Regions from separate parts of the Paraburkholderia sp. 22098 genome, predicted to be linked through region 1. Evidence: predicted binding sites of a transcription regulator. Region 1 holds the regulator's gene; the other holds the start of a gene.

Evidence for each region. Region 1 encodes FNR, which switches genes on or off when oxygen is low (the NO sensors DNR and NnrR bind a similar motif). Its sites were predicted from a motif close to TTGATNNNNATCAA; they were not measured.
Region 2: cyoA (ubiquinol oxidase subunit II) is a predicted target of FNR. The motif match lies at 1,924-1,937, and genes of this name have one in related genera.

The regions. Positions count from the first base shown of each region.
Region 1 is NZ_JBQEPV010000014.1:138,298-142,719, forward strand. Features, by position in the region: gene ACTJLB_RS25795 (DUF3564 domain-containing protein) at 34-408, opposite strand; gene ACTJLB_RS25800 (c-type cytochrome) at 476-811, opposite strand; gene ACTJLB_RS25805 (zinc-dependent alcohol dehydrogenase family protein) at 1,209-2,201, shown strand; gene fnr (fumarate/nitrate reduction transcriptional regulator Fnr) at 2,188-2,976, opposite strand; gene ACTJLB_RS25815 (response regulator) at 2,969-3,400, opposite strand; gene ACTJLB_RS25820 (response regulator) at 3,533-4,183, opposite strand; gene ACTJLB_RS25825 (PAS domain-containing sensor histidine kinase) at 4,180-4,422, opposite strand, start outside.
Region 2 is NZ_JBQEPV010000015.1:88,534-92,955, reverse strand. Features, by position in the region: gene ACTJLB_RS26400 (MFS transporter) at 1-591, shown strand, start outside; gene ACTJLB_RS26395 (LacI family DNA-binding transcriptional regulator) at 722-1,795, shown strand; gene cyoA (ubiquinol oxidase subunit II) at 2,145-3,038, shown strand; gene cyoB (cytochrome o ubiquinol oxidase subunit I) at 3,042-4,422, shown strand, end outside.

The DNA.
Region 1 (4,422 bases):
AGCCTCCTGTCGAACGGTCACCGCGCGCGCGGTTCAAGTTTCGTCGCCACCAGCGAAGAGGCCATGCTCGGGCGGCGCCTGCTCGTGATCGATACATTGGACATGCCAGTGCCCAGTCATCAGCGCGCGGCCGCGCTTCGCGCACCATTGCGCGCGCCCGGTTTCGCCTTCAAAGGGACCGTCGCAACCGTTGAGTTCCAACCCTTCGAGAACGCATAGCGGCGTGGCGTCGTTGGGGCCGCACACGAGCGTATTGCCGCAATCCACGTGCAACGAACCCCATTCCGGCAGTTCCAGCCCGAGGTGACCCTCGCGCGACCATCGCCGCGTGTCCTCATCGAGCCAGAGGATTGCAAAAGCCATCGGATGGACGCAATTGAATGTATCGAGATGAACTGTGAGGCGCATGACAATCTCCGAACGTAGCTGCCGTCAATTGACCCGGACTACGGAAACCGTGGTTTTCGCAGGGCGGTTATTGACTGAGTACCCATTGCACCAGCGTGTGTGCGTCTTCTGCCGATATCGGCCCGCCACGATCGGCTGGCAACGGCATCGCCATGTCGCCCCAATGCGCCTTGCCGCCTAACCGCAGCTTGTGCTCAAGCATGAATTGCGCGTTTGGAACGTCGCGGTAGCGAGCGGCGATCTGCTCGAACGACGGCGCGAGGAAGGGCGCGTCACGTGTATGGCAGAACATGCAGTGATGCTGATCCACCAGCGCGGCCGGCTCCGGCTCGGCCTGAACGGCTGTAGCAACCAGCAGAAACGCGGCACATGCGAGACGGCAGCGACGGGATATGGCGTTCATGGCGCGCGCTTCTGTTCATGGGAATGAGACCAGTGTAAGGTCCGCCGCTGCTGCGCCGTTGACCTCGATCAACCGGCATAAGGCGTGTGAATTTGACCGGCAGCGCGTAGATCCTATGCTGATGAGAGGCACACTGCGATGAGACCGCATACGCCATACAATCGGGTGGCTGTCGCGAAGATTTGGGCTTCAGAGCCGATTCACTGCGCGAAGAAGATCTGCTCGCTGCGTTTGAATTGATCGGCGTCGCATCGAACAAGCAGACAATCAATCTGCTAAACGGGAATGGCGCAAAGCCGTGCTCTTACACAGTGGTTACTTCCGCTTTTGTGACTGAAGCCCACGAATCTATTGTTTTGGGGCGACAGAGGTTCAGTACTGACCAAAGGGAGTTCCTATGCGCGCAATGGTTTTCGATGGTGACTCACCAATCCTATGCGAAGAGGATGTGCCGGATCCTACGCCCGGTATTGGAGAAGTGCTGATCGATATCCACGCGTGCGGCGTGTGCCGCACCGATCTTCACCTGGTCGATCGCGAGATCGCTCGTCCTAAGCGGCCCGTTATTCCCGGTCATGAGATCGTCGGCACGGTGGCGGAAGTGGGTGCCGGCGTGACGGGTTTCGCTGTCGGAGATCGCGTGGGCGTGCCGTGGGTAGGTTACACATGCCGCCACTGCCGCTACTGCCTTTCGGCGCGGGAAAATCTCTGCGACGAGGCCCGTTTCACCGGCTATACGATCGACGGCGGTTACGCTCAACGCACAGTCGCAGACAGCCGCTACTGCTTTCATCTGCCGGTACAGTACTCCGATATCGAGGCGGCGCCGCTGCTATGCGCAGGACTCATCGGCTACCGCACCTTGAGCATGGCGGGCGACGCACTGCGCATCGGTATTTACGGTTTCGGTGCCGCGGCGCATATCGTCGCTCAAGTGGCGCGTCATCAACGGCGCACGGTCTATGCATTCACGCGGCCCGGCGATCAGGCGGCGCAGCAACTCGCACTACGGATGGGTGCGGCGTGGGCGGGTGACAGCAACGAGGCGCCGCCCGACGAACTGGATGCGGCGTTGCTGTTCGCCCCGGTCGGCGCGCTCGTTCCACAGGCTTTGCGCGCAGTCGTGAAAGGGGGCGTAGTAGTTTGCGGCGGAATTCACATGAGCGACATTCCGTCGTTTCCCTATTCGTTTCTATGGGGCGAACGGCGCCTTGTTTCGGTCGCAAATCTGACTCGCGACGACGGGCTGGCTTTCATGCGCATTGCGAGTGAAGCGCGGCTCACGCTTGAAACCACGACTTATGCGTTGGAGGACGCAAATCGCGCACTCGCCGACCTGCGCGATGGCCGCCTGACGGGCGCAGCGGTGCTCGCCATCAAACCCGAATGAGGCCGTCGTGATCGAGAATCCGGATGTCCTTGCCGCGCGCATCGAGTAAGCCGTCGCGCTGGAACCGCGACAGCATCCGGCTCACCGTTTCGAGCTTGATCCCAAGATAGCTGCCAATTTCCTCGCGCGTCATGCGCAGATGGAACTCGGCCGGCGAATAGCCGCGCTTTCTCAGGCGCTCCGACAGATTCAGCAGGAACGTGGCCACACGCTGTTCCGCTGACATCGTGCCGAGCAGCATCATCTGCGACGATTCACGCACGATCTCGCTGCCCATCATACGGTGCACGTGCTGCTGAACGGCCTTCACTTCGCGGCACATCGTCTCGAGCAGATGAAACGGAATGATGCAGACCTTGCTGTCCTCGAGCGCTACCGCATCGCAGCTATGGTGACCGGAGCACACGCCGTCGAACCCGAGGGAATCGCCGGCGAGATGAAAGCCCGTCACATGCTCCCGGCCGTCGCGGTGCATGACGACGGTCTTGAACGACCCGGCCCGCACTGCATAGATGCTCTCGAACGGATCGTTCGCGCGGAAGATCGTCTCACCCTGCCTGATAGTGCGTGACGGACAGATGAGCGCTTCGATTCTCTGCAACTCCTCGGGCGTCAGGCTTTGCGGCATGCACATCGGACGCATCGAACACGACGAGCAGCGCATCGCGTCCTTGCGCGTCGCGCGGTCCGTGGTACGTCCCTGTTCCGGCGTCGATGCAACATGCAGCGGGACGAATGTGCGAGAGCTGACCGGATAAGAGACAACGTCAGACATGATTTGCTCCAGATTGAAGAGGGGTGCGTGCACGATGTTCGCTGGCGATCCGCTGGATCGCGCTTCGCGCAAGTTCGAATTCGCGAGTCTTGTCGAAAAAGTATTGCGCGCCGCACGTCAGGCACGCGCGCCGGAACCAGGCGCCGGATCGGTTCGTCAACACCATCGTGATGACGTGAGGCATGCGTTGCGCGAGCAGGGCCAGCAATTCCATGCCGCTACCGCCGTTCAGATGCAACTCCGTCACCACAAGGTGAGCTGCGCGGGCCTCGATGCCCGCGAATGCGGCACCGGGCTCCTCGGCCTCACCGACAATTTCTACGCCCTCGAGTGAGCCGAACAGCGCAGCCATACGGCGCCGTACCGGGAATGCATCGTCGACGAGAAAGACACGCAGGGCGGGGTGGTTGAGGCCTGAGTTCATGCCTCGAAGTATCGGCCGCGCCATCTCAAAATAAAATCGGCGAGGAGCGAACTTGGAGTAGGCGACGAAGAAGGGCTGTAGGGCGATTCCTACAGCATGCGTCGCAGGCCGCCAGCGGGGCGGTGGGGGCGTTTAAATATCGTCCTCTTCGTCGCTGACCAGTTTGTGACGCATCGCATAACGCACCAGCGCGGCTTCGTGCGGCATCTGCATCTTTTCGAGGATGCGCGTCTTGTAGGTGCTGACGGTCTTGGCGCTCACGCACAGCTCCGCCGCGATTTCCGTGATCGTCTGACCGGCAGCAATGCGCTTGAGGACGTCGAACTCACGATCTGACAGGCGCTGATGTGGCAACAGATCGGTGGGCTCGTTCAGGCTCTGCGCGAACCGCTCGGCCATCGCAAGGCTCACGTAGACGCCGCCTGCGGCCACCTTTGTCACCGCCGCCACAAGCTCGGCGCTTGCGCTTTCTTTCGTCAGATAGCCGGACGCGCCCGCCTTGAACGCGCGCACTGCGTATTGCTGTTCGGCGTGCATGGTCAGCACGAGGATACGCAGCGCCGGCTTTTCCTCTTTGATCTGTTTTATCAGCTCGACGCCGTTGCGGCCCGGCATCGACAGATCGAGCACCAGCACGTCTGCAGCGGAAGCGCGAATCAGCGCGATGGTACTCGCACTGTCACTTGCTTCGCCCACCACTTCGAAGCCGCTGGCCCCCTTGAGGATATGACGTAGACCATCGCGCACGAGTGCATGATCGTCGGCGAGCAAGACCCGGGTCATGATTGCAGCTCCTGCATTTGCACTGCCTCCGCTGGAATGGTGACGCTCAACGCAAAGCCGTTGCCTTGTGAGGTTTGAATGTCGACGGCGCCCCCGAGCATGTGCGCGCGTTCGCGAATGCCGAGCAGACCAAACGACTTGCCCGCCAGTTCGCCGTCACGATGCGCGCCCTGGCCGTTATCGGCGATGCGCAGCACGAATGCCTCGTCGCCGGCGCGCAGGCTGAGTGTGACGAGCGT
Region 2 (4,422 bases), on a different contig from region 1:
CCGCGCGTGATCGGTATGGCGCTCTACTACATGATGCTGTCGATCTCGGTTTACGGCGTGAGTTACTGGTTGCCGACGCTGGTCAAAGGCTTCGGCGTGAGTAATACGACGAACGGGCTGCTGAACATCATTCCATGGCTGATGGCGACCATCGTGCTCGCGTGGCTGCCTTCCAGGTTGCGCGGTGCCGGCAATCGCGCAATCGTCGCGATGCTGGTTTCGGCTCTGCTGGGTGTCGTGTGTTTTCTGAGCGCGGTGTTTCTGCCGACCAACACGCTGCGATTCATCGCGTTGTGCTTTGGCGCGCCGTGCATGTATCTGCTGATTCCGTGCTTCTGGACCTTGCCGCCCAAATTCCTGTTCGGCGCGCGTGCTGCAGCCGGCATCGCGGCGATCAATTCGCTCGGCAATATCGGCGGCTTCATCGCGCAGAATCTCGTGCCGTGGGTTCGGCAGACAACGGGCAGCGTGAAGGCGCCGATGCTGATTCCCGCGACCTGTCTGCTCGTGTTCGCTGTCATTACGCTGTTGATCTTGCGCCGCGAAAGTGGCGCACGCGGGGCGCAACATGCTGTTCCCGTGACTGAGTAGACTGTGCGCACGCTTTGCCATGCGGCGCGTCTGACTGAGCCGCGTTCGGGCGGCCGCCATTTAGCGAAAGTCCGCGTGGTTCAGCCAGTTTAGAATACGGCGCGCGATCCATTAACTTCCGTCAGCACTCATGCCGAATCAGAAACCGCCCGCTGCCGCTGCCGCCGACGCCGATCTGCCCGACGCGGTGGCGCCCGCCAGACGCATGCGCGGCGGCCCGAAAGGCCTGCGAATCACCGACGTCGCGGCGCAAGCGGGTGTCTCCCCGATCACGGTATCGCGCGTCTTCAACAGTCCTGCGACGGTCGCGCCCGAAACACTCGAACGCGTGCGCCAGGTCGTGCAAAAGCTCGGCTATGTGCCGAACCGGCTTGCGGGCGGCTTGTCGTCGTCGCGCTCCCGGCTGATTGCCGCGATCGTGCCGACCATCGCCCACTCGCTGTTCTCGGAAACGATTCAGGTCTTCAGCGAGACGATGTCGCGCGCGGGCTACCAGGTGCTGCTCGCCTTGAGCGGCTACGACGATTCGAGTGAAGAGGCGTTGCTCGACGCAGTGCTGAGCCGGCGGCCCGAAGGCGTGCTGCTGACCGGTGTCGCGCACACCGACTCCTTGCGCGAGCGGCTTGCGAACGTCGGCATTCCGATCGTCGAAACATGGGACATGACGGATCAGCCTATCGACATGCTGGTCGGTTTCTCGCATTACCGGATCGGCGCGGCGGTGGCCGAGCACTTCCTGCAAAGGAATGTGCGCAAGCCCGGGCTCGTGTCGGCAAACGACCAACGGGCGCTCGCGCGTCGCCGTGGCTTTTGTGAGCGGCTCGCCCAGGCGGGCATTCACGACATCGCAGAAGTACTCGTCGCGCCGCCTAGTTCGGTTGCACTCGGTAAGGCGGCATTGCCTCGGCTCGTCGAGCAGTCCCCCGATATCGACGCGGTTTTTTGCGGGTCGGACCTGCTCGCCATTGGAACGTTGAGCGCGGCCAGGCAATTGGGACTGAGCGTGCCGTCGCAACTGGCGATCTGCGGGTTCGGCGATCTGGAGTTCGCGACCGAGACGACGCCCGAGCTTACCTCTGTGCACGTCGACGGTACACGGATCGGGCTGACCGCGGCGCGCTGCCTGCTAGACCGGCTGGCCGGCACCGAGCAGAACAAAATAACCGACGTGGGCTTCCAGATCGTGGAGCGCGCAACGACCTGATCCGGCTTCGGCAATATCTCCATCACGCCGTTGAATATGCGGCGCCTGTCAGGCCGTCATGGCCTCTTTCCTGTGGTGTCTTTGCGATTGACGAGGCGGCGAATCGAGCCGCCGCGAGCGCGCAATACTTGACGCGGATCAGAAATACACTCACTCGCGACTATTGCGCATGTGCATGCGCACGTGCATCGAATGCCGATGCGGACATTGTTTGATTTAGCTTGTCCGAGATCATGTTTCAGGCCGGTGGGCGCTCTTAAAATCCGACCGCGCATGAAGTAATTGGTCTGGTCTTCATGGCGAGAACATTGTGTAGCGTTCCAGATCGGTCCATGGAAATCAGGCAGATATGGTGAATAAGAAAACCATTGAACGGGTGTTGGTACCCGTGGGGGCTGGACTCGTCGCGTGTCTTGCGGGGTGCAGCAATCTCGACGTGCTCGATCCAAAGGGCAGCGTGGGTGTGGCCGAAAAGTCGCTGATCAGTACGGCGACAATGGCCATGCTGATCGTCGTCGTGCCGGTGATCGTCATGATCCTGGTTTTTGCCTGGCGTTACCGCGCAAGCAACCGTAGCGCGACCTATGCACCAAAGTGGGCGCATTCCACCGCGATCGAAACGGTGGTGTGGACCGTTCCCACTCTGATTATTCTGTTCCTCGGAATTCTGACGTGGAATACCACGCACGAACTCGACCCATACCGACCCATCGAATCGACGGTCAAGCCGATCAAGGTCGAGGTCGTGGCGCTCGACTGGAAGTGGCTTTTCATCTACCCGGAACTCGGCGTTGCTTCGGTCAATCAGCTTGCGTTCCCCGTGGGTACACCGGTTGATTTCAAGGTCACGTCCGATTCCGTGATGAATTCGTTTTTCATCCCGCAACTGGGAAGCCAGATCTACGCAATGGCGGGCATGCAGACGCAACTTCATCTGATAGCCGGCCATGCCGGCGATTACGCCGGTATCTCCGCCAACTTCAGCGGTAAAGGTTTTTCCGACATGAAGTTCCGCGCGCTCGCCGTCACGCCCGCTCAGTTCGATGCGTGGGTCGAAAAAGTGAAGGCCTCGCCGCGCCGGCTCGATATGAACGAGTACAACTCGGTGGCGCAACCGAGCGAGAAGGAGCCGGTCGGCTATTTCTCGACGGTGGACCCGAAGGTCTTCACGAACATCATTGCAAAGTACAACAACGGCAATGTTCTCGATTTGCAGAACAGCAATTGCCGCACAAGGGGTTAGCATATGCTCGGAAATCTGACACTCTCCGCGATCCCGTTCGATCAGCCCATCATCATGGGGGCGGGCGCTCTCATGATCGTCATGGTGCTCGCCGTGGTCGCGACACTGACACGGCTCCACAAATGGAAATGGCTATGGCACGAGTGGCTGACGAGCGTCGATCATAAGAAGATCGGCGTCATGTATATCGTGGTCGCGGTGCTGATGCTCGTGCGCGGCTTCGTCGACGCGGTCATGATGCGTCTTCAGCTCGCTCTGGCGTATCACTCTCCAGGCTATCTTCCGCCGCACCATTACGATCAGATCTTTACGGCTCACGGCGTCATCATGATCTTTTTCATGGCAATGGCGCTGATGGTTGGCCTGTTCAATCTGGTGGTGCCGCTGCAGATCGGAGCGCGCGATGTCGCGTTTCCATTCCTCAATTCGCTCAGTTTCTGGATGACCGCGATTAGCGCGATCCTGATGAATCTGTCGCTCGTGATCGGCGAATTCGCACAGGTCGGCTGGCTCGCGTATCCGCCATTGTCGGAGTTGAAATTCAGTCCGGGCGTCGGGGTGGACTACTACATATGGAGTCTGCAACTGTCAGGTGTGGGCACACTGATTACGGCCATCAACTTCTTCGTGACTATCGTGCGGATGCGCGCTCCCGGCATGACGCTGATGAAAATGCCGGTGTTCACGTGGACGGCGCTTTGTTCGAACGTGCTGATCATGGCCACGTTCCCGATTCTCACGGTGGCTTTGGCGCTGCTCGGGCTCGACCGCTACATGGGCATGCACTTTTTCACGAACGAAGCAGGCGGCAACGCAATGCTGTACCTGAATCTGATCTGGGCATGGGGCCACCCCGAGGTCTACATTCTGGTGTTGCCCGCGTTCGGCATTTATTCGGAAGTCATTGCGACCTTTTCGAAGAAGCCGTTGTTCGGCTACCGGACGATGGTCTATGCAACGTGCGCAATCATGGTCCTCGCGTTTCTCGTCTGGCTGCATCACTTCTTCACGATGGGCTCGGGTGCGGACGTCAATGCATTCTTCGGCATTATGACAATGGTCATTGCCATTCCAACCGGTGTAAAGATCTTCAACTGGCTGTTCACGATCTACCGCGGGCGACTCGAGTTTTCCGCGCCCGTGTTGTGGACGATCGGCTTCATGATCACGTTCACTATCGGCGGCATGACCGGCGTGATGATGGCGATTCCTGGCGCGGACTTCGTGCTGCATAACAGCCTCTTTCTGATTGCACACTTTCACAACGCGATCATTGGCGGCGTGGTTTTCGGCTACCTCGCAGGGTTCCACTACTGGTTCCCGAAAGCATTCGGTTTCAAGCTGAACGAGAAGCTCGGCAAGTGCGCCTTCTGGTGCTGGTTCG